Regions from separate parts of the Streptomyces sp. BoleA5 genome, predicted to be linked through region 2. Evidence: riboswitches for the same ligand, from Rfam matches in the RefSeq annotation. Region 2 holds a riboswitch; each other region holds the start of a gene.

Region 1 (5,818 bases), on a different contig from region 2:
CAACGTTCCCTACGGCACCGCCTTCGAGCGCCTGACGGCGATGGCGTACCCGGACGGCCACCCGTACCACCACACCCCCATCGGCTCGATGGCGGACCTGGACGCCGCCTCCCTGGAGGACGCCCGGGCCTTCTTCCGGACGTACTACGCGCCGAACAACGCAGTCCTCGCGGTCGTCGGCGACATCGACCCGGAACAGACCCTGGCCTGGATCGAGAAGTACTTCGGCACCATCCCGGCCCACGACGGCAAGCCGGCGCCCCGTGACGGTTCACTCCCCGGGGTGATGGGCGGGCAGCTCCGCGAGGTCGTCGAGGAGGACGTCCCCTCGCGCGCGCTGATGGCCGCCTACCGGCTGCCGCACGACGGCACCCGCGAGGCCGACGCCGCGGACCTGGCGCTGACCGTGCTCGGCGGCGGGGAGTCCTCGCGGCTGCACAACCGCCTGGTGCGCCGGGACCGCAGCGCCGTCGCGGCCGGTTTCGGCCTGCTGCGGCTGGCCGGGGCGCCGTCGCTCGGCTGGCTCGACGTGAAGACGTCCAGCGGCGTCGAGGTGCCCGACGTCGAGGCGGCCGTCGACGAGGAACTGGCCCGCTTCGCCGAGGAGGGCCCGACCCCGGAGGAGATGGAGCGGGCCCAGGCCCAGCTCGAGCGCGAGTGGCTGGACCGGCTCGCCACCGTCGGCGGCCGCGCCGACGAACTGTGCCGGTACGCCGTGCTGTTCGGCGACCCGCAGCTGGCCCTGACCGCCGTCAAGCGCATCCTGGACATCACGGCCGACGAGGTGCGGGCCGTCGCGGCGGCCACCCTGCGGCCGGACAACCGCGCCGCGCTGGTCTACGAGCCCACCGGCTCCGCGGCCGGCGAGGACTCCGACGAGGACGAGGAGGGCGCGGACCAGTGACCGACGTCCACACCACCATGACGTTCCACCCGCAGCCCCGGCCGGGTCAGCCCAGGCCCTGGGCCTTCCCGGCCCCCGAGCGCTCCACGCTGCCCAACGGACTGACGGTGCTGAGCAGCCGGCGGCCCGGGCAGAAGGTCGTCGCCGTCGAGGTGCTGCTCGCGGCGCCGCTCGACGCCGAGCCCGAGGGCCTGGACGGTGTCGCCACGATCATGGCGCGGGCCCTGTCCGAGGGCACCGACAAGCACAGCGCCGAGGAGTTCGCCGCCGAGCTGGAGCGCTGCGGGGCCACCCTCGACGCCCACGCCGACCACCCCGGGGTCCGGGTCTCCCTGGAGGTCCCCGTCTCCCGGCTCGACAAGGGCCTCGGGCTGCTCGCCGACGCGCTGCGCGCCCCGGCGTTCCCGGACGGCGAGGTCGAGCGGCTGGTGCGCAACCGCCTCGACGAGATCCCGCACGAGCTGGCCAACCCCGCGCGACGTGCCGCCATGGCGCTGTCCAAGGAGCTCTTCGCCGCCGACCTGCGCTGCTCCCGGCCGCGCCAGGGCACCGAGGAGACGGTGGCGCGCATCGACGCGGCAGCGGTCCGCGCCTTCTACGACACGTACGTTCGGCCGTTCACCTCGACGGTCGTCGTGGTCGGGGACCTCGCGGGGATCGACCTGGAGGCGCTGCTGGAGAGCACGCTGGGGGAGTGGAGCGGCAAGCCCGCCGAGCGCCGCCCGCTGCCCGCGATCACCGCGGACGACACCGGACGCGTCGTGATCGTCGACCGGCCCGGGTCCGTCCAGACCCAGGTGCTCATCGGCCGTGCCGGCGCCGACCGCCACGACCCCGTCTGGGCCGCCCAGGTGCTCGGCACGTACTGCCTCGGCGGCACGCTGACTTCGCGCCTGGACCGCGTCCTGCGCGAGGAGAAGGGCTACACCTACGGCGTGCGGGCCTTCGGGCAGGTGCTGCTCTCCACTCCGGAGGGCACCGGCGTCTCCCTGCTCGGCATCAGCGGTTCCGTGGCGACCGACGTCACCGCGCCCGCGCTGGCCGACACCTGGCAGGTGCTGCGCACCCTGGCGGCGGAGGGGCTCACCGACGACGAGCGCGACGCCGCCGTGCAGAACCTCGTGGGCGTCGCCCCGCTGCGCTACGAGACGGCCTCGGCGGTGGCGGGGACCTTCGCCGACCAGGTCGAGCAGTCCCTGCCGGACGACTTCCAGGCCCGGCTCTACGAGCGGCTGGCCGTCACCGGCACGGTCGAGGCGACGGCCGCCGCCGTCAACGCCTTCCCCCTGGACCGGCTCGTGGTCGTCCTCGTCGGCGACGCCTCCGTCATCGCGGACCCGATCCGCGAGCTGGGCATCGGCCCGGTCGAGGTCGTCAGCGGCTGACCGGTACCTCCCACCGCGGCCCCGAGCGCCCTCGCGGCGCCCGGGGCCGCGGCGCGTACGCGCCCGTGCGGCCGCCCGGGCGGGGCCGTGCCACGAGGCTCCGCAGGCCGTACGGAAGCCGTCCGCGGGCCGCGCCGGGGCCCTTCCGCGGGGGCATGCACCGCCGGTGAGCTGCGGTGTCGCGCTATTGCGGACGGTTGGGACCGGTTGGCGGCGGGTGTGGCATCCCGCACATATTGCCGGATTTTTTTGGAGCCGGGAGCAACGCGCGGTTAGCGTCCTCGGGTTGCCCGGCGGAATCAGCCGCCACCCGCGGCACCGGAGCAACGATCGCCGAGTCCCCGTCGGGCGTGAGCCTGGGGAGCCGGGGACCCACCTGGGATGTCCCTGGGGTGAATCGGGCGGCGTGCCGCCGCCCGTAGGAGACCTTCCTGCTCCGAACCCGTCAGCTAACCCGGTAGGCGAGAAGGAAGGAAAGGATCTCCGCCTGCCCATGGCGTCGTTCTCCATACGCTCCGCCCTGGCCGGGGCCGCCGCGCTGACCACCGTCACCACCGGCGCGTTCGTCGTGCCCGCCGCGGCCGCCGACGCCCGGACCGAGGGTTCCGCCTTCGCCCGCTGCGCCGCCGTGGCCGGGGACCTGGCCACCCGCCTCGCCGACCAGGCGTCCGCGCAGCACCGGGCCGCCGCCATCGCCCGCAAGCACCACGCCGCCCGCGTCGCGCGGGCCGAGCGCGCCGCCCGTGAGCGCGCCGCCGAGGTGGCCGCTGCCCAGGCCGCCAAGGCCAAGGCGGCCCGGGAGAGCGGTACCGCGCACGCGTCGCGCAGCGCCGCGGCCGGCCGCGCCGCGATCGGCGGCTGGGCGCTGCCCGTCGCCGGCTCCATCGGCACGCCGTACCACGCGACCAGCGGCCTGTGGTCCTCCGGCTACCACACCGGTGTGGACTTCGTGGCCTCCGTGGGCACCCCGGTGCACGCCGCGGGCGCCGGCACCGTCGTCGAGTCGGGCTGGGGCGGCTCGTACGGCAACAACATCGTGATCCGCCACGCGGACGGCATGTACACCCAGTACGGCCACCTGTCGTCGCTGGGCGTGTCCGTCGGCCAGACCGTCTCCGCGGGCCAGCGGATCGGCCTGTCGGGCGCCACCGGCAACGTGACCGGCCCGCACCTGCACTTCGAGGCCCGTACGGCCCCGTCCTACGGCAGCGACGTGGACCCGCTGGGGTACCTGCGCTCCAAGGGCGTCCGCATCTGAGCCGCATCCGAGCCATTTCCCTCCCCCCACACGAAGGCCCCGGTTCCCCCGCCGGGGCCTTCGGCATGCCGCGCATACCGGCCGTCGGTGTGTCCAAAAACGCTCCATGAATTCAGGGCGGCCGTCGGAATCGGCGCCGTACTGGAATAGAGTCGCGCCAGAAACGCCGACTCTCCGTTACGCGGGGATGAAAGGGCGGACGTCGGCGCGCACCGAAAGGAATCTGCGATGTGGGGTCGGACGTGAACGGGGCCGGCGGCGTCGGCCGGCGGATTTCGGCCCGGGCGGTGTGCACGGCGATCCGCGACGACATCGTCAGCGGGTTCTTCGCGCCGGGGAGCCGGCTGACCGAGGAGCAACTCGCCAAGCGCTACGGGGTGTCGAGGGTTCCGGTGCGCGAGGCGCTGCGCACCCTGGAGTCCGAGGGGTTCGTGCAGACCCGCCGGCACGCCGGGGCGTCCGTCGCCGAGCCCACCGAGCAGGAGGCCGCCGACCTGCTGGACATCCGGGCCCTGCTGGAGCCGCTGGGCGCCGCGCGGGCGGCGCAGCGGCGCACCGAGGCGCATGTGAAGGTGCTGCGCGGGCTCGTCCGGCTGGGCCAGGAGCGTTCCCTGCGGCGCCAGTTGTCGGATCTGCCCGCTCTGGACGGCTGGTTCCACGAGACGCTGGCCCAAGCCTCGGGCAGCCCGACCCTGGTGGCGCAGCTGACCCAGCTGCGGCACAAGATCGCCTGGGTGTACGCGGTGGACACCCCGGGGCGCGCGGTGGAGTCCTGGGAGGAGCACGGCGCGGTCGTCGACGCCGTGGCGCGCGCAGACGCGGAGCGGGCCCGGCAGTTGATGGCGGCCCATGTGGAGCGGGCGACGGCGGTGCACCGGCTGCGCCGTCCGGAGAGCACGGGGCGCCGCGCCGCGGCGCGGTGAGGAAACGGAAACACGCCGTACACAATTCGGGCGGCCGGGCGCAACAAAAGGGCCGTATACAAAGTGGGTAATCGTGCGCGGATATATTTCCGTGCCGCATCGCGCTGCGCGCTGCCCGAAAAACGTGCGGAAAAGGAGAGAGGGGCGGCCCCGCGAAATCCGGCCGGATTTCGTTCCGGGGCCCGCCCCTTTTGCCGTAAGGCGGCCGCGTGCGGCGTCAGACGGTCTCGGGGAGTTCGTCCAGCCCCTCGGAGACGAGCTTGGCCAGGCTGTCCAGAGCGGCGTCCGCACCGTCGGCGTCCGAAGCGAGCACGACCTCCTCACCGCCGGCCACGCCCAGGCTCAGCACGGCGAGCATCGAGGCGGCGTTGACGGGGGCACCGTCCGCCTTGGCGATGGTGACGGGGACGCCCAAGGCGGTGGCGGCGCGGACGAAGATCGAAGCGGGACGTGCGTGCAGGCCCTCGGCCCAGCCGATGGTGACGCGGCGCTCAGCCATGGTGTTGCCCTTCGGGTCGTTCCTAAAGAGGTCTAGACCAGTCTGCCATGCCTCGGACACCGGTCCGTCCCCACATCGTCGCACCGCTTCCACGGCGGCCGGGTGCCCGTACGCTTGGGCCATGACGACGCCGTCCGACGCAGAGCGCGACTACCCGGTCCACTGGGAGGCGGACGTGGTCCTGCGCGACGGGGGCATCGCGCACGTCCGGCCGATCGCGCCGGACGACGCGGGACGGCTGGTGAGCTTCTACGAGAAGGTCTCCGACGAGTCCAAGTACTACCGCTTCTTCGCGCCCTACCCCCGGCTCTCCGACCGGGACGTGCACCGCTTCACCCACCACGACTACCGCGACCGCGTCGGCCTGGCGGCCCTGGTCGGCGGCGAGTTCATCGCGACCGTGCGTTACGACCGCACCGACGACGGCGAGGCCGAGGTCGCCTTCCTCGTCCAGGACGCGCACCAGGGCCGCGGCGTGGCCTCCGCCCTGATGGAACACATCGCCGCCGTGGCACAGGAGCGGGGCATCCGCCGCTTCATCGCCGAGGTGCTGCCCGCCAACCGCAAGATGATCAAGGTCTTCACCGACGCCGGCTACACCCAGCAGCGCAGCTTCAGCGACGGCGTCGTCCGGCTCGAGTTCGACCTGGAGCCCACCGAGCGGTCCCTCGCCGTCATGCGCGCCCGCGAACAGCGCGCCGAGGCCCGCTCCGTGCAGCGGCTGCTCGCGCCCGCCTCGGTGGCCGTCATCGGCGCCGGCCGCCGGCCGGGCGGCGTCGGCCGCGGGGTGCTCCGGAACATCGTCGCGGGCGGCTACACCGGCCGCGTCCACGCCGTGAACCGCTCCTT
Region 2 (5,818 bases):
CGTCGCCGACCCCCCGGCGGGCGGTGAACCGGCCGGCCGCGGGGACATCGAGGCCGCACTGCGGGACCACGGCGGGGCCGCGGGCACCCGGCGGGAGGTCCTCTTCGCCGTCGACGTCTCCAGCTCCTCCTACTCCGGCGCCAACGTCCCCGCGGTGCGCTCCGTGCTGGCCCGCGCCTCCGGCTACCGGTACGGCATCGCCGCGGTGCCCGGCCGCACCCTCCTGCCGATCGGGCCGAACGACGCGGCCGCGCGGGACGCCGCGATCCGCGCGCTGGCACCGGTCGAGCGGGACGCCCCCGTGGCCGCCGCCCTGAGCCGCTGGTCGCGCGCCCTCGCGGATTCCCCCGGCGCCCTGATCGTCCTCGTCACCGACGACGAGGACAGCGCCCGCGAGGAGCCGCCGGACGTGGACGTCCCCGTGCTGGTGGTCTCCCTGGAGAGCTACGGCTGCTCGCTGCGCTTCAACAAGGCGGTGACGGAGGGCGGCGGCGCCTGCCTCGCGGCCACGCAGGACCTGCCGAACCGGGTCGCGGAGACCATCACCCGCCTCACCTCGGGAGGGTCATGACCGCCATGGCCCCCGCAGGCGCGGGCGGCAGCCTCCGGCCCCCGCTCTCCGTACGGCGCCGGCGCCGCGCCCTCGGCGTGCTGCTCGCGTTGCTCGCCCTGCTCGCGCCGGCCACCGCGGCCTGCGGCGGCCCCGCCACCGCCCCGGCCCCGGAACCCGACCGCTCCCGGCCGCTGATCGTCGCCAGCGACGCCGACCTCACCGCCGGCGGGCAACCCGGCGTCCGGCGCGCCCTGATCGACCAGTGGAACCGGCGCAACCCGGACCGGCCCGCCCGGCTCGTCGAGCTCCCCTCCGCCTCCGACGAGCAGCGCAGCGAGCTGATCGGCGCCTTCCAGTCCGGTACCGCCGCGTACGACGTGGTCAACCTCGACATCAGCTGGATCGCCGAGTTCGCCGACAGCGGGCTGCTGCGTCCGCTCGACCCCGCCCTCGTGGACGGTGACTTCCTGCGCCAGGCCGCGGACGCCGGGCGCTGGAAGGGCCGCACCTACGCCGTGCCCTTCAACACCGACGTCGGCCTGCTCTACTACCGCACGGACGACCTCGCCAAGGCCGGCCGCCGTCCCGCGGACCTGCGCGGCTACGCCAAGATCGGCGACCTGCTCGCCGACGTCCGCCCGCTCGGCCACGCCGCCTACACCACCCAACTGCGCGCGTACGAGGGCCTGACCGTCAACACCCTGGAGACCTTCTGGACCGCGGGCGTCGAACTCGTCGACGGCGACGGCCGCTACATCGGCACCCAGGACGGGCTGCGCGAGGGCCTGGACGAGCTCGGGCGGCTGGGCGCGGCCAACAACCTCAACCCGGAGTCCCTGGAGGCCGACGAGTCGGTCACCCTCGCCCAGTTCACCGAGGGGCAGAGCGTGCTGATGCGCAACTGGCCGTACGCCTACAACCGGCTCGACGCCGCCCTCGCCCCCGGCGTCCGGTTCGGCGTGGCCCGGCTCCCCGGAGTCGCCGCCCTCGGCGGGCAGAGCCTGGGCGTGGCGGCCACCAGCGACCGCCCCGGCGACGCCGCCGACCTGATTCGCTTCCTGACTGGACGCGGCGCCCAACATGCCCTGCTCAGCGCGGGTTTCGCCCCCGCCCGACGCTCTGCATACGGGGCCGGGGATGTCAACTGTGACGATCCTCACGACCCCCGCGCCTGGTTCTACGACCGCCCCGCGGGCCGCGGCTCGGAGCCCTCGCCCTCGCCGTCCGCCGCGACCCCCGGTTACACGACCCTGCTGTGGTGCGCGCTGCAGGCCGCCAGGGCCCGTCCGGCGACCGCGCACTACGTCACGTTCACCCGGGTCCTGCAGCGTGAAGTGCACGGAATGCTCGCGGCACACCGCTCCGCCGACGCGTCGGCGGAGCGTCTGGGCGGCCGTCTGGGGCGCGCGCTCGGCGGCCGGGGCCCGGGGTGACCATCACTCCTCGTGAGCGCGGCACTCCCTTCCGCATAACGACTGATGCACACTCACATTTCCCGTAGGTCACGGCAGTCACGGCTCAATGTCCGCTTATGCCCTGTCCATCCCCATAGATTCCCGTCATGAACTCGCTTGAGTGGCTTGGAATTGGCGGGCGCCTCTATTAACGTTCGATAACGCAGCGCGGTTATTCCGCCGCCGACAGGGCGGCGCCGTGCGCTTGCCGAATCCCGTCCGCGGGAACCGGGGAACCACTTCCTGGGGTGAATCGGGGGCCGTTCGCGGTCCTCGTAGGAGACCTTCCTGCTCCGAACCCGTCAGCTAACCCGGTAGGCGAGAAGGAAGGAAAGGAGCGCGCCCGCGTGGCGTCGAACGAGCCTGCCCTGATACCCGGACAGCAACAGGGGTCCGCGACCGCGTACTCCGAGTGGGACACCGCCGAGTGGAACATCGCCGCCGGCTGGAATCCCCCGGCCGCCGAGCAGGCACCGCCGACGAAGAACGCCATCGACGGCTGGGACACCGGCCAGTGGAACATGGCCGCCGGCTGGCTCGACGCGGCCGCCGCCGTGGAGACGCCCTCCCCGGACGCCGGCGCCGCGCAGCCCGAGGCCGCCGGTCCAGAGGCGTACGAAGCCCCTGCCGCCCTCCCGCGGCAGGAGGATATCGAGGCCTTCGAGGCCTTCGGCAGCACCCGGGACGCCGAGGGCGTACCCCGCGAGGACCCGCAGGCCGAGCCGTGGAACCCCACCGAGGAGTCCCCCGGCCCCCGTCGCGCCCGGCACCGCGTCGCCAAGCAGCGTTCCATGGGCCGCGGTTCCGCGGTCTTCGGGGTCGCGGCCGTGGCCGTGCTCGGCGTCGGAGGGGTCGCCACCGCCGAGGGCAAGAACCCGCTCCCCGTCTCCCTGCCCCATCTGCCCGACGCGTCGCAGCTGCCCGGCATCGGAGCCCTCGTCGAGGACGACAGCGCCCCCGAGGCCAAGCAGGTCGCCGAGGCCCTGAGCCCCGACGCGGGTGAGGCGCTGCGCAACCGCATCCTCGACCAGGCCCAGCAGCAGCGGACCGCCGCCGACCGGGCCGCCAGGACCGCCGCACAGCAGGAGGCGTCGGCCAAGGCCGCCAAGTCCGCCGCGCAGGAGCGGGTCCGCGCCGAGGCCGCCGCCAAGAAGAAGGCCGCGGCGGAGGCCGCGAAGAAGATCGAGGCCGAGCGCCTGGCCGCGCTCGCCAAGAGCTTCGTCAAGCCGGTCTCCTCGTACACGCTGACCGCCGGCTTCGGCGAGTCCAGCTCGCTGTGGGCCAACACCCACACCGGCCAGGACTTCGCCGCCCCGACCGGCACCCCGGTCAAGGCCATCCACAGCGGCACCATCACCGAGGCGGGCTGGGCCGGTTCGTACGGCTACCGCATCATCCTGACCCTCGACGACGGTACCGAGCTCTGGTATTGCCACCTCTCCTCGATGATCGTCACCTCCGGCAAGGTCGACACCGGTGACACCATCGGCCGGGTCGGCGCCACGGGCAACGTCACCGGTCCGCACCTGCACCTCGAGGTGCGCCCCGGCGGCGGCGACCCGATCGGCCCGATGGGCTGGCTGCGCAGCAAGGGCCTCTCCGTCTGAGGCGGCCGGCCGGGACGCGAACGGCCGCGGCTCTTCGCGGCAGACCGTGAACGGCCCCGTACGACCACACGAACTCCGGCGGTCCTGGTGACACCCCCCGTCATCCAGGGCCGCCGGTCCGTGTCTACGGGACGACGAAGTTGTAGAGCTCCGAGATCCTCGGCGGCCCGCTCGGCTCCGGGAAACCGGACTCCTTCGCGACGGGCATCATGATCTCCATGAAGGCCTCGAGCGCCTGGGCGGACTGCCAGACGTTCACCAGCCGCAGCCCCTCATTGGTGATCACGGCGGAATGGGCGAGCAGGCCCGCGGGAGGATGCTCGGGCCCGAACCCCGCACGGTGGTTCGCCTCCTCGTACTGCAGGGCCGTCACACCGGGGAACTCGACCTCCGCCAGGACCGGCATGGGAACCTCCCGCCTCCCACCGACACGCCTATGCCCCAATTTCCTCCGGCTGCACCCCGGCCGCAATCCGGAACCCGGCCGGAACCCGGCCGGAACCCGGCCGGAACCCGGCCGGAACCCGGCCGGAACCCGGCCGGAGCCGGGTCCGAACCCGGCCGGAACGCGCTCAGAGACCTTCCAGCCGCACGTCGGCGGAGTCGCAGGCGGCCGTCTCGTCGGCGTAGACCTCGCAGACCGGCCGCCCGTCGGGGGTCATCGTGTGCTCGACCTCCCAGAGGCTGATCTCCTCGCCGGTCTCCAGCAGGAAGGCGTGCTCGTACAGCGTCCAGCCGGCGACCCGGCCGGTGCCGATCCTGGTGTGCCGCCCGGTGACGTACGCGATGTCGTGGCCGACCGCCGAACCCAGCCGGCTGCGCAGCTCCTCGCCCGGTACGTCCGTGTTCTCGGCGCGCCGCAGCACCCGCCACGCGTGCTCGGCGGAGTGGTCCTCCGTGTACTGCCGGGGCCCGGGCGTCAGGTCCATCGCCAGCTGCGGCAGCCGCGCCAGCCAGTCCGCCGCCTCCGCCTCCAGCTCCTCCGGGGAGGGTTCGCCGAAGCGCGCGTCGATCATGTGCTGCGCGGTGGCCAGCGCGTCCGGGTCCGAGTACACCTCGTAGAGCGGTTCGTCGCCGCCGGGGCCGGTGTTGTGCTCGATCTCCCACAGCATCTGCGTACTGCCGTCGGCCAGCAGGAACGAGTGCCGCAAGGTCCTGCGGCTCAGCCGGCGCGGCGGGCCCTTGCGCTGGCGGAAGGACGCCAGCTCCGTGCAGCCCATCAGCGCGGTCGCCAGCCGTCCCAGCACGCGGTCGTCGACGTCGAAGGCGTTCTGCGCTCTGGCCAGCACCACCTCGACGTCCGCCGGACCCGCCCCACCTGGTCGCGCGTTCCCCATGCGGTCCTCCTGCTCACGGCATTCCCCGCGCACCATTGCGAGCACTCAGCGTAGTGGTACCGACGCTCTGCGCGTCGGGTCTCGCGGAAAAATGGTGCACCCCCACCCGTAGGAGGCGCGTAAGACGGGAAACGCACGCCCCCTGCTGCCACTATGCGCCCATGCGCGCACTCTTCGTAGGCCTCTGCACTCTCGATGTCATCACGCTCGTCGACCACGTCCCGGCCCCGAACGAGAAACTCACCGCCCGCGCCCAGACCGTCGCCGCCGGCGGCCCCGCCACGGGCGCCGCCGCCACCTTCGCCCACCTCGGCGGCGAGGCCGTCCTGCTCACCGCCTTCGGCGGCCATCCCCTCGCCGGCGCGATCGACGCGGACCTCGCGGCGCTCGGCGTCGACGTCATCAACCTCACCGCGGACTCCCCCGAACCCCCCGCGGTCTCCACGATCCTGGTCACCGCCGCCACCGGCGACCGCGCCGTCGCCTCCACCAACGCGGCCTCGGGACCCTCCGTCTCCCCGCCGGGAGACCTCTCCGTCCTGGTCGGCGACGCGGACGTCGTCCTCGTCGACGCCCACCACCCGGCCCTCGCCGTTCCCGCGGCCCGCCTCGCGCGCGCGGCCGGGGTCCCCACCCTCCTGGACGCGGGCAGCTGGCGCCCCGCCACGCCCACCCTGCTCCCCTACGTCGACGTCGCCGTCTGCTCGGCCGACTTCCACCCCCCGGGCACCGCCACTCCGGCCGAGGCGCTTGCCTTCCTCCACGACGCCGGTGTCCGCTGGACCGCCGTGACGCAGGGCGCGTCCCCCATCCTCCGGCCCGGCGGCCAGGTTCCCGTCCCGGCCGTCGCCCCCGTCGTCGACACCC
Region 3 (5,818 bases), on a different contig from region 2:
CTGCAGGCGGTTGCACCGGGTACGGCTCTCCTCGGACGGGAGGGCGGGGCCGGGCGGGCAGTACAGCAGCAGGTAGGCGTCGACGACGTCGAGGATGCGCGCGAGCGCGGCGGGGTCGGTGCAGTGCGCGGCCACGAGCGCGGCGCCGACCTCCGCGGCCGGACGGGGGTCGAAGGGCTGCGCGCGCAGGGTGGCGTTGAGACGCGCGGCGAGCGGGAGCAGGTACTCCTCGAACTCGCCGCGCGTCATGGAGGTGGCGGTGGCCGGGTAGATCGCCCGGCTCCAGATGATCGCGAAGCGCCGCAGACTGTCGGCGGGCTCCGGCTCCGGGCCGGGTTCTCTGGTCACGGTCACGCCTTGCGGCCGACGCCCGCGAACCCGCTGAAGACGACCGGGTCGAGTTCCTCGTCGTCCGAGCCGTCGGGGCGCCACAACGGCGCGGAGACCAGGCCGGGCTCGACGAGGTCGAAGCCGTCGAAGAAGCGCTCCACCCCGGCCCGGGACCGCATGATCAGCGGTGAGCTCGCGCTGCGGTAGACGTTCTCGACCCGCTCCCCCTCCTCGGGTCTGCGCGGGCCTCCCTCGACCGAGGCGTGGGTGACGACCAGCAGGCTGCCGGGGGCGATGGCATCCCGCAACTCGGCCACCGCCTTGGCCGGTTCGTCGGCGTCCTCGAGGAAGTGCAGGACCGCGACGAGCAGCAGCGCGACCGGGCGCTCCAGGTCGATGAGCCCGCGGACCTCGGCGCTGTCCAGGATGTCGCGGGGGGAACGCAGGTCGGCGGCGACGATGGCGGCGTGCTCGACGCCCTCCAGCACGGCACGGCTGTGGGCGACGGCGACCGGGTCGTGGTCGACGTAGACGACGTGGGCGCCGGGACTGGCGGCCTGGGCGACCTCGTGGACGTTGCCGAAGGTGGGAATGCCGGAGCCGATGTCGAGGAACTGGGTGATGCCCTGGTCGACGGAGAAGCGCACCGCCCTGCGCATGAAAGCGCGGTTGGCCTGCATGATCTTCGGCAGCCCCGGAAATGCCTCGATGGCCCGCCGTCCGGCCTCCCGGTCGACCTCGAAGTTGTGCGAGCCGCCCAGGTAGTAGTCGTAGATGCGGGACACGCTCGGCACGGAAAGATCGATGCCTTGCGGGGCCCAGGCGGGACGCTCCATCAACGGCTCCAACTCGTCGTCGGCGATCGGGACACGTGGTCGTGGACACGACCACGTGCGACAGAGGCTACTGATCGACCGTTCGAGAGGAAACAAGAAATGGAAATATTCGATCCGTTTTCGGTCACAGACCAAAGGCATGTGCCCTGTTCCCAACAAGCGGGGAACAGGGCACAGGCTACCGCCGGATGACGGTGGATCAGTTCAATCAGACGTTGACGCCGTGGGCGCGCAGGTAGGCCAGCGGGTCCATGTCGGAGCCGAAGTCGGGGGTGGTGCGCACCTCGAAGTGCAGGTGCGGACCGGTCACGTTGCCGGTGGCGCCCGACAGGCCCAGCTGCTGACCGGCCGAGACCGTCTGGCCGGCCGAGACCGACAGCGAGGACAGGTGGGCGTACTGCGAGTACCGGCCGTCGGCGTGCTTGACGACGACCTGGTTGCCGTACGAGCCGCCCCAGCCCGAGGAGACCACGGTGCCGGCGGCGATCGACTTCACCTTGGTGCCGGTCGAGGCGATGAAGTCGACACCGGTGTGGTAGCCCTTGGACCACATGGCGCCGGCCTGGTGGTAGGCGGTGCCCAGGGTGACGCGGTCGAGCGGGGCGGTGTAGCCGGAGGTGTAGGCGGCCTTGGCGGCGGCCGGGGCGGCCTTCGCGGCCTTCGGCGCGGGCTTGGCGGCGGCCTTCTCCCCGAGGGACAGGACCTGACCCGGGTAGATCAGGTTCGGGTTGCCGCCGATGACCGACTTGTTGTCGGCGTACAGCTTCTGCCAGCCGCCCTGGACCGACCGGGCGTCGGCGATCTTGGAGAGGGTGTCGCCGCCGGCGACCGCGTAGGAGCCGCCGGCGCTCTTCGGCGCGGTGGTGGCCTTCGGCGCGGTGGTGGCCTTCGGCGCCTCGGCCTTCCTGGCGGGGGCGGCGGGCTTGGCGGCGGGCTTCGCGGCCGTGCCGGAGACGCTCTCCGGGGTGGCCGACGGGTTGGCCATCGCCTTGGTCAGACCGGCCTTCGGACCGCACACGGGCCAGGCCTGCGGGCCCTGGGTCGCCAGGACCTTCTCCGCGGTCGCGATCTGCTGAGCCTTGGTGGCGAGGTCCGCGCGCGGGGCGTACTTCGTGCCGCCGAAGCCGGCCCAGGTGCTCTGGGTGAACTGCAGGCCGCCGTAGAAGCCGTTACCGGTGTTGATGGACCAGTTGTTGGTGCTCTCGCAGGCCGCGACCTTGTCCCAGACGCTCACGGGAGCGGCGTGGGCACCGGTGGCACCGATGATCGGGAGCGCCACGGCCGCACCGGTGGTGCCGGCCAGCGCGCTGATACGGGTGATACGGGTGTTCCGCGGACGACGGTGCTTTCCCTTACCGGGCATGCCGAATTCCTCTCCGACGCCTGCGAGGTAAGCTGTCGGGTTCGGGCTGGAGATGCCCGGCCGCAATGAGGCACGCCGTATGAAGGCGTGTCACTGCGACTTCACCCCTAGCCGTCCCGAGACCAACGGGAACGGCAAACTACCTGGGTCCCCCGCTCCTGCCGTGCGGTCTTGTCATCCGGCGTCCGGGCAGCGGCAGGACTAGGCGTTCCACCCGGAAGAATCTCGCAGGCATTTGTCCTGCGAGATCTGGAAGCTAAACGACGGAATCGTTCCGGGGCAAGGAGCGGAATCACGCCCCCCGGCATACCGCAAGTCGATCAATTACCTGCGTGACGTTACGTGAGAAGTGTCCGCTCTGCGTAGGCGAAAAATTGCCCCTCGGTAATCACGCGACATCGCCCGGTGAAATTCGGCGGGGAAAATCGACGCTGCGTCGCCCGGGGCCTGCGCTGCGTGTCCGGCACGTGACACCCATCACGCAACGAGGTATTACGCATGCACTGTGGGCGCATATGTCCGGTTAGATGCATCAATGCCGGATAAGAGCGGACGTGTTCCGGTCCAATCCACCCTCGACCGCGCCCTTCTGAGGGGCCGCCCGCACGAACACCCCCTGAGCCAACCGCCGGGGGCGGCCGGCGATTCCCGGATGCGCGGATACGGCACCGTCCGCGGTGTGGCGTACGCCACAACGCCCCCTCCGGAGGGGCCGGAAGAGCGGGCGGACGACGACGGAACTCCGGAAAACGGGCGTGACAGCGTCGATTCGGCGACGGTAGCCTCCCAATCCAGCACATTTTCTTACATCGCCCAGGAGCCCTCGCGTGCCCTATCTCGCCGCCGACGACCGCTACACCTCGATGGACTACCGCAGGACCGGGCGCAGTGGGGTCCTGCTGCCCGTCGTGTCCCTGGGCCTGTGGCACAACTTCGGCGACACCTCGCCGCTGGAGAACCAGCGCGCGGTGCTGCGCCGCGCCGTCGACCGCGGCGTGGTCCACATCGACCTGGCCAACAACTACGGCCCGCCCGCGGGCTCGGCCGAGGCCAATTTCGGCACGCTCCTCGCCCAGGACTTCCGCCCGTACCGCGACGAGCTCTTCATCGCGACCAAGGCCGGGTACGACATGTGGCCCGGTCCGTACGGCGAGTGGGGCAGCCGCAAGTACATGCTGTCCTCCCTCGACCAGTCCCTGGGCCGCATGGGCCTGGACCACGTCGACGTCTTCTACTCGCACCGCTTCGACCCGGACACGCCCCTGGAGGAGACCATGGGCGCCCTGGACTCCGCGGTCCGCCAGGGCAAGGCCCTCTACGCCGGCATCTCCAACTACCCCGCCGAGGCACACCGCCGCGCGACCGAGATCCTGCGCGAGCTGGGCACCCCCCTGCTGATCCACCAGGCGGCCTACAGCATTCTCCAGCGCGACCCGGAGGACGGCGTCCTCGACGCCGTCGGCGACACCGGAACCGCCCTCATCGCGTACTCGCCGCTCGCCCAGGGCCAGCTCACCGACCGCTACCTGGACGGCGTGCCCGCCGACTCGCGGATGGCGCTGGGCCACTTCCTCAAGCGCGACGCCCTGACCGAGCGGAAGCTCACCTTCCTGCGCGCCCTCGACAAGCTCGCGGGCGAGCGCGGCCAGACCCTGGCCCAGCTGGCCCTGACCTGGGTGCTGCGCGACCCGCGGGTCGTGTCCGTGCTCATCGGCGCGAGCAGCGTGGCCCAGCTCGACCAGAACCTCGCCGCCCTCGACGCGGGCCCGCTCGGCGCCGACGAGCTCGCCGAGATCGACCGTCTCTCCACCGAGGCGGGCGTGCGCATCCCGTAACCCCACCGCCGCGCACGGACGGGCCGGACCCCACGAGGGCCGGCCCGTCCTCGCGTACGCCGCCGGGCTCAGGCCAGACGGGCCTCCAGCGCGGCGCGGACGCCGGGCCACTCCTCGGCGAGGACCGAGTAGTACGCGCTGTCGCGGACGGTGCCGTCCACGGCACGGATGTGGGCGCGGCGAATGCCCTCGAAGCGGCCGCCGATGCGTTCGATCGCCGACCGGGAAAGCGCGTTGCGCGCGTCCGTCTTCAAGGTGACGCGGAACACACCCCACACGTCGAACGCGTGGGTGAGCAGCAGCAGCTTCGCCTCGGTGTTGCAGGGGGTGCGCTGGGCGGAGGCGGCGAGCCAGGTGCTGCCGATCTCGGCGACGGTGGGCACCGCGCCGTCGCGGGGCACGGAGGGGCCCGCGGGCCGGGCGGGGGTGGCCGTCCAGTAGTCGAGGTCGAGGAACCGGGTGGAACCGATCAGGGCGTCGCGCCTGACGTCCCGCACGGCGAAGGGGAGCGAGGCGCCGCTCGCCTGCTCCTGGAGGGCCTCCTCGACGTAGCGCGCCATCGCCTCACGGTCCTCGGGCACCTTGGTGTAGGCGTAGGTGTCGCGGGATTCGCTGGCGGCGCGCAGCAGCCCGTCCGTGTGGGCGGCGCTCAGCGGCTCCAGGCGGACGTGCCGGCCTTCCAAGATCACGGATTCGGGCATGCCCCGGATGGTGGTGTCCGGCCGGGTCGCCCGTCAAGCGCGTTTCCGCGGGGCGCGTCGGAGGCCGGGCGTCACGGATGCGAAAATGGGGGCATGAACAGCAACGACGTGTTCTTCGACATCACGATCGACGGCGAGCCCGCCGGACGGATCGTGTTCACCCTGTTCGACGACGTGGTCCCCAAGACCGCGCGGAACTTCCGTGAGCTCGCGACCGGCGAGCACGGCTTCGGCTTCGAGGGTTCGCACTTCCACCGCGTGATCCCCGACTTCATGCTCCAGGGAGGCGACTTCACCGCCGGCAACGGCACCGGTGGCAAGAGCATCTACGGCGAGAAGTTCGCCGACGAGAACTTCCAGCTCAAGCACACCAAGCCCGGCCAGCTCTCCATGGCCAACGCGGGCCCGAACACCAACGGCTCGCAGTTCTTCATCACCACGATCGTCACCGACTGGCTCGACGGCAAGCACGTGGTCTTCGGCGAGGTCGTCGAGGGCATGGACGTCGTCAAGAAGGTCGAGTCCCTCGGCTCGCGCACCGGCGCCACCAGCGCCCGCATCGAGATCGCCAAGTCCGGCACGGTCGCCTGACCCTGTCCCACGGTAGCGGCCCGGCACCGGTGCTCCCGGTGCCGGGCCGCCGTGATCCGCGGGTCAGCCGAAGGCCTTGACCGCCTGGTAGTAGGTCCAGGCGGTGCTGTTGCAGGCGGTCGCGGTCGCGCCGCCGTAGTTGCCGCAGATGCGCTTCAGGTC
Region 4 (5,818 bases), on a different contig from region 2:
CGCCGAGGGCCCGGTGGCGCCCCAGACGTAGGGCAGACCGAGGGAGTCGTAGGCGAAGGAGACGGCGCGGGCGGCCCGCGCGTTGGGGGCGGCGGCCGGTGCCAGACCGGTACGCGATCCGGTGGCGGCGCGGCCGGCACGGGCCGGGTCGGCGGAACCGTGGCCCCCGGAGGACAGCACCTCGGCGCGCTGCCCGGCGGTGAGCCGGCCGAGCAGCTGCCGTGCGGAGGCCAGGCGCTGCTCCACGGTGTGCTTGTGGCGGGCGAGTTCGGCGCGGGTGCCGCGCAGCTCCGCCAGCTCGCCCTCGGTCTCGGTGCGCAGTTGCTCGATGTCCCGTCGCTGGGCCGACAGCGCGCGCAGCGCGGCGTTCTGGCGGCTGCTCATCCGGTCCAGCATCCCGGCGCGCTCCAGGTAGTCGCCGGGGGAGGAGGCGAGAGCCAGCTGGACGGCGGGGTCGATGCCACCGCCGCGGTACTGGGCGGTGGCGAGGGAGCCGAGGCCGTCCCGGCTGCGGTTGAGGCGCTCGGTCCTGCGGGCGAGTTCGTCCTGGAGGCGCTCGATGCGGCCGGTGGCCGTGTCCGCCTTCTCCTTCGCGCCGTTGTACCGCTCGGTGGCCTGCTCGGCCTCCTCGTACAGCCGGTCCACCCGGGCCCTGGCCTCGTCCGCGGTCAGCCGCGGCTCGGCGTGCCCGGCCTCCCCGAACACCGTCATGGAGGCCGCGCCCGCCAGGGCGAGACCGGCGGCGGTGCGCGCGGTCGTGCCTGCCCGACCGCGATCCTTGGGCCTTCTGTGCGACGTCACGCGACGCCACTCCTTCCGGGCTGTCCGTACGTCCCCCGGCGGTCCGGCGGCGGGCGGACGGGGAGCCGTCCACCGCCGGACCTTCGGCGGGGGCGGCCGTGCCGGGGACGGGGTCCGCGCGGCAGTGGGGATCGGCCACCTGTGGCAGGACGCTAAACCTGGACGCCGCGAGGGGGCTCCGCACTGTGCGGGACTGGTCCGATTCGGCCGTGGACTGCCCACGGATGACCGCTGTTCGACGGGTGACCTGGTCACTTCCGGTCCGGCCGTGACCGATGTGACGGAAGAGTGCGACCTCGGTGACGGGCGCTGGTATGAGCCTGGCTAGGGTCCTGAGCCATGGACGTACTCATCAACCTGATCGTCGGCCTGCACATCATCGGCATCGCCGCGCTGCTGGGCGGCTTCCTCACCCAGATGAAGGCCATGGGCCGCGGCGAGGCCCGTTTCGTGCCGGGCATGCTGCACGGCGCCCTGACCATGCTGGTCACCGGCGCGCTCCTGGTCGGCCTCAACCAGGCCGACGACCAGCCGGTGAACAACATCAAGATCGGTGTGAAGCTCGCGGTCCTGGTGGTGGTCCTCGGCCTGGTCTACGTCAAGCGGGACGAGGAGAAGGTGCCGGCGGCGGCCTTCGGCACCGTGGGTGCGCTGACCACCGCCAACATCTTCATCGCGGTGCTGTGGACCTGAGCCCGGCCATGGAGGGCCGGCCGGGGGCTCAGGCCATCCGGGCGTAGCCGTAGATCGGCATCTCCGTGATCGGGGCGATCTTCACCACGCTCCCGGTGTGGGGGGCGTGGATCATCTGGCCGCCGCCGATGTAGAGGCCGACGTGGGTGATGTCCGAGTAGAAGAAGACCAGGTCGCCGGGTTGCAGCTGGTCGGCGCTCACGCGGCTGCCGAAGTCGACCTGGTCGTAGGTGACACGGGGGATCGAGACGCCCGCGGCGCCCCAGGCGGCCTGGGTCAGGCCCGAGCAGTCGTAGGAGTTCGGGCCGGTGGCGCCGTACACGTACGGCTTGCCCAACTGGGCCCGCGCGAACTCGATCGCCTTGGCCGCCTTGGCGGCGTAGGTCCCGGACGCCGGGGCCGTCGAGCCCGAGGAGCCGGCGGACGAGCCCGACTCCTTCGCCGCCGCCTCCTGCGCGGCCTTCTCCTTGGCGGCGATCTCCGCGGCCTTCTCGGCGGCCTCCTCCTGGCGCTTCTTCTCCAGCGCCGCCAGCCGCGCCTTCTCCTGGGCGGTGAGGCTGTTCAGCAACTTCTGCGCCGCGGCGAGCTTCTGCTTGACCGCGGTCTTCTCCGCGTTCAGCCGCTGCTGCGCCTCGGTCAGCTTCTGCAGGCTCTCGACGGCCTCGGAGCGCTTGGCCGCCGTCTCGGCCTGCTCGGAGCGGAAGGTCTCCAGCGCGTGCTCCTGGCGGTCGGACAGGCGGTCCATCAGGTGCGCCTGGTCCAGGAACTGCTGCGGGTCGGAGGTGAGCAGGAAGGTCGTCGTCCCGTCCAGGCCGCCGCCGCGGTACTGCGCCGCGGCGTACTCGCCGATCGTGCGGCGGGCGGAGTTGAGCGTCTCGGTCTTGCGGGCCACCTGGTCGAGCAGCGCGTCGGCGCGCGTGCGCTGCCGCTCGGTCTGCTCCTTGGCGCCGTTGTAGCGCTCGGTGGCGGCCTCCGCCTGGTGGAAGAGCTTGTCGACCTGCGCCTTCACTTCGGTGATGGAGGGCTTGTCGGGTGAGGCGGGCGCCGCGCTCGCGCTCTCGCCGAAGAGGGTGACGGTCGCCAGTGCGGCGGTCGTGAGTCCCACCGCGGCCCGAGGGCCGGGGACGGTCAGCGCGCGCGGGCGCGGCTTGCGGTGCGTCGCCAAGTCAGGCGGCTCCTTCCGTGGACCGCCTACCGGGTTAGCTGTCGGGTTCGGGCTTCGGAAGGCCGCCCTACGGTCCGTGCGGGCGCGTCGCGCCCGTACCGACCGATTCACCCCAAGGTCGTGGGTCCCCGGCTCCGGCGGTCGCCGGACTCAGCGGAGGCGGTCCGTGACGGCACGGTCGCCGCCGCGTGGAGCGGACCGCCTGATCCGGCACGGTAGTCAACTGCGGGGGTCTGTGGGAACCCTGGTGTTCGAATTGTCCGCAATCATTTCGTGACCTTCACCATTCGGGGCCGTGAAGGGCCCTGTCCTGCCCGCTCGTGACGGGCAGGGGGCCGGACCGGGCGCGGTTCCGGCCGGACGGGCCGGACCGGGCGCGGCGGACCGCGGCGCGCGCGGCGGCCGGCCGGGGACGGCGGCCGGGGCGTCCGGAAGGTACGGGCTCGGGCAAGCGGCGCAACGTTGTCCGTCCCACGGCCTAGACTCGGGAGGCGATGAGCAGCCTCTTTGACGACAGCTTCCTGGCCGGCCTCGAACCGAGGGAGGAGGAGCCCCCGCCGCCTCCCGAGGACGGGCCCGAGACGGTTCCCGACGACCTCTTCGAGGGGCGCTTCGACGCGCCCGTGGACCGGGACGCGTACTACCGCGACGGCGCCCCCCGCCCGGCGGTGGACCCGGCCGCGCTGCTCCAAGGCCTGAACGACGAGCAGCGCGCCGCCGTCGAGCACTCCGGCTCCCCGCTGCTGATCGTCGCCGGCGCCGGCTCCGGCAAGACCCGGGTCCTCACCCACCGCATCGCGTACCTGCTGGGCGCCCGCAAGGTGCACCCCGGCCAGATCCTGGCGATCACCTTCACCAACAAGGCCGCCGGGGAGATGAAGGAGCGCGTCGAGCAGCTGGTCGGCCCGCGCGCCAATGTGATGTGGGTCTCCACCTTCCACAGCGCGTGCGTCCGCATTCTGCGCCGGGAGTCCAAGAGGCTCGGCTTCACCTCCAGCTTCTCGATCTACGACGCGGCCGACTCCAAGCGCCTGATGGCGCTGGTCTGCCGTGACCTGGACCTGGACCCCAAGCAGTTCCCGCCGAAGTCCTTCAGCGCCAAGGTCTCCAACCTCAAGAACGAGCTCATCGACGAGGAGACCTTCGCCGACCAGGCCGAGAACCCCTTCGAGAAAAAGCTCGCCGAGGCCTACGGGATGTACCAGTCGCGGCTGCGCGAGGCCAACGCGCTCGACTTCGACGACATCATCATGACCACGGTCAACCTGCTGCAGGCCTTCCCGGACGTCGCCGAGCACTACCGGCGCCGCTTCCGGCACGTCCTGGTCGACGAGTACCAGGACACCAACCACGCCCAGTACACCCTGGTGCGCGAGCTGGTCGGCACGGCGTCCGGGGACGCGGCCGAGGGCGAGGAGCCCGCCGAGCTGTGCGTGGTCGGTGACGCCGACCAGAGCATCTACGCCTTCCGCGGCGCCACGATCCGCAACATCCTCCAGTTCGAGGAGGACTACCCGCAGGCCCGCACCATCCTGCTGGAGCAGAACTACCGCTCCACCCAGAACATCCTGACCGCGGCCAACGCCGTCATCGAGCGCAACGCCTCGCGCCGGCCGAAGAACCTGTGGACCGAGGCCGGACAGGGCCCGGTCATCACCGGTTACGTCGCCGACCAGGAGCACGACGAGGCGCAGTTCATCGCCGACGAGATCGACCGGCTCACCGACGCCGGGGACGCCCGCCCCGGTGACGTGGCGGTCTTCTACCGGACCAACGCGCAGTCCCGTGTCTTCGAAGAGGTCTTCATCCGCGTCGGCCTGCCCTACAAGGTCGTCGGCGGGGTCCGCTTCTACGAGCGCAAGGAGGTCCGGGACGTCCTGGCCTACCTGCGCGTGCTCGCCAACCCCGAGGACACCGTCCCGCTGCGCCGCATCCTGAACGTGCCCAAGCGCGGCATCGGGGAGCGCGCCGAGGCGATGGTCGACGCCCTGGCCTCGCGCGAGCGGATCTCCTTCGCCGCCGCGCTGCGCCGGGTCGACGAGGCCTTCGGCATGGCCGCCCGCTCGCTCAACGCCGTCAAGCGCTTCAACGAGCTGCTGGAGGAGCTGCGCACCGTCGTCGACTCCGGCGCCGGGCCCGCCACCGTCCTGGAGGCCGTGCTGGAGCGCACGGGCTATCTGGCCGAGCTCCAGGCCTCCACCGACCCGCAGGACGAGACCCGCATCGAGAACCTCCAGGAACTCGCGGCGGTCGCCCTGGAGTTCGAGCAGGAGCGCACCGAGGAGGAGCCCGGCACGCTCGCCGAGTTCCTGGAGCGGGTCGCGCTGGTCGCCGACTCCGACCAGATCCCGGACGACGACGAGGGCGGCGGCGTCATAACGCTGATGACCCTGCACACCGCCAAGGGCCTGGAGTTCCCGGTGGTCTTCCTGACCGGCATGGAGGACGGGGTCTTCCCGCACATGCGCGCGCTCGGTCAGACCAAGGAACTGGAGGAGGAGCGGCGGCTCGCCTACGTCGGTATCACGCGGGCGCGGCAGCGGCTGTACGTGACGCGGTCCACCATGCGCAGCGCCTGGGGCCAGCCCTCGTACAACCCGGCCTCGCGCTTCCTGGAGGAGATTCCGGAGCCGCTCATCGAGTGGAGGCGCACGGGCGCCTCCGCGGCACCCTCCGCCTCGGTGTCGGCGGCGGCCTCGATGCTGTCGCGTTCCTCCTCCAAGAGCGGCCCCTCCGGTTTCGCGACGCGGCGCACCCAGGACCGCCCGGTCATCTCGCTGGCGGTGGGGGACCGGGTCACGCACGACACGTTCGGGCTGGGCACGGTCGTCGGGGTCGACGGCAGCGGGGACAAGGCCAAGGCGGTGATCGACTTCGGCGACGAGCGGCCGAAGGTGCTGCTGCTGCGGTACGCGCCGGTGGAGAAGCTCTAGCCGGGTCCGGGTCCGGGTCCGGGTCCGGAGCCGGGTTGGGACTTCGGCCCGGCCCGGGGAGCCGGGGGTTCAGCGGGGGTCGACCCCGTGGTTCAGCAGCCACTGCAGTGGGTCGACGGCTGAGCCGCCGGCGGGACGCACCTCGAAGTGGAGGTGCGGCCCGGTGGAGTTGCCCGAATTGCCGGAATAGGCGATGACGTCGCCGGCCTTGACCGAGCCTGAGCGG

What was found. A riboswitch is a leader RNA that binds a small molecule or an ion and turns the genes downstream of it on or off. The one in region 2 is predicted to bind cyclic di-AMP.
Region 1: it holds a riboswitch for cyclic di-AMP, as region 2 does, so the genes downstream of both, B085_RS0127675 (M23 family metallopeptidase) here and B085_RS0109985 (M23 family metallopeptidase) in region 2, are expected to answer to the same signal.
Region 3: it holds a riboswitch for cyclic di-AMP, as region 2 does, so the genes downstream of both, B085_RS0130435 (transglycosylase family protein) here and B085_RS0109985 (M23 family metallopeptidase) in region 2, are expected to answer to the same signal.
Region 4: it holds a riboswitch for cyclic di-AMP, as region 2 does, so the genes downstream of both, B085_RS0124315 (C40 family peptidase) here and B085_RS0109985 (M23 family metallopeptidase) in region 2, are expected to answer to the same signal.

The regions. Positions count from the first base shown of each region.
Region 1 covers NZ_KB892117.1:22,721-28,538, reverse strand. Annotated here, with positions in the region: gene B085_RS0127685 (M16 family metallopeptidase) at 1-904, shown strand, start outside; gene B085_RS0127680 (M16 family metallopeptidase) at 922-2,289, shown strand; cyclic di-AMP (ydaO/yuaA leader) riboswitch at 2,611-2,767, shown strand; gene B085_RS0127675 (M23 family metallopeptidase) at 2,783-3,547, shown strand; gene B085_RS0127670 (GntR family transcriptional regulator) at 3,778-4,470, shown strand; gene B085_RS0127665 (HPr family phosphocarrier protein) at 4,688-4,969, opposite strand; gene B085_RS0127660 (bifunctional GNAT family N-acetyltransferase/acetate--CoA ligase family protein) at 5,091-5,818, shown strand, end outside.
Region 2 covers NZ_KB892094.1:97,900-103,717, forward strand. Annotated here, with positions in the region: gene B085_RS0109975 (caspase, EACC1-associated type) at 1-571, shown strand, start outside; gene B085_RS0109980 (extracellular solute-binding protein) at 568-1,986, shown strand; cyclic di-AMP (ydaO/yuaA leader) riboswitch at 2,204-2,343, shown strand; gene B085_RS0109985 (M23 family metallopeptidase) at 2,355-3,614, shown strand; gene B085_RS0109990 (hypothetical protein) at 3,739-4,020, opposite strand; gene B085_RS0109995 (DUF6227 family protein) at 4,187-4,951, opposite strand; gene B085_RS0110000 (PfkB family carbohydrate kinase) at 5,113-5,818, shown strand, end outside.
Region 3 covers NZ_KB892124.1:128,196-134,013, reverse strand. Annotated here, with positions in the region: gene B085_RS0130445 (putative bifunctional diguanylate cyclase/phosphodiesterase) at 1-354, opposite strand, end outside; gene B085_RS0130440 (SAM-dependent methyltransferase) at 351-1,166, opposite strand; gene B085_RS0130435 (transglycosylase family protein) at 1,375-2,529, opposite strand; cyclic di-AMP (ydaO/yuaA leader) riboswitch at 2,534-2,723, opposite strand; gene B085_RS0130430 (aldo/keto reductase) at 3,357-4,364, shown strand; gene B085_RS0130425 (GNAT family N-acetyltransferase) at 4,433-5,065, opposite strand; gene B085_RS0130420 (peptidylprolyl isomerase) at 5,159-5,656, shown strand; gene B085_RS0130415 (phospholipase) at 5,720-5,818, opposite strand, start outside.
Region 4 covers NZ_KB892113.1:16,378-22,195, forward strand. Annotated here, with positions in the region: gene B085_RS0124305 (C40 family peptidase) at 1-801, opposite strand, end outside; gene B085_RS0124310 (hypothetical protein) at 1,141-1,494, shown strand; gene B085_RS0124315 (C40 family peptidase) at 1,523-2,659, opposite strand; cyclic di-AMP (ydaO/yuaA leader) riboswitch at 2,667-2,825, opposite strand; gene pcrA (DNA helicase PcrA) at 3,154-5,592, shown strand; gene B085_RS0124325 (M23 family metallopeptidase) at 5,662-5,818, opposite strand, start outside.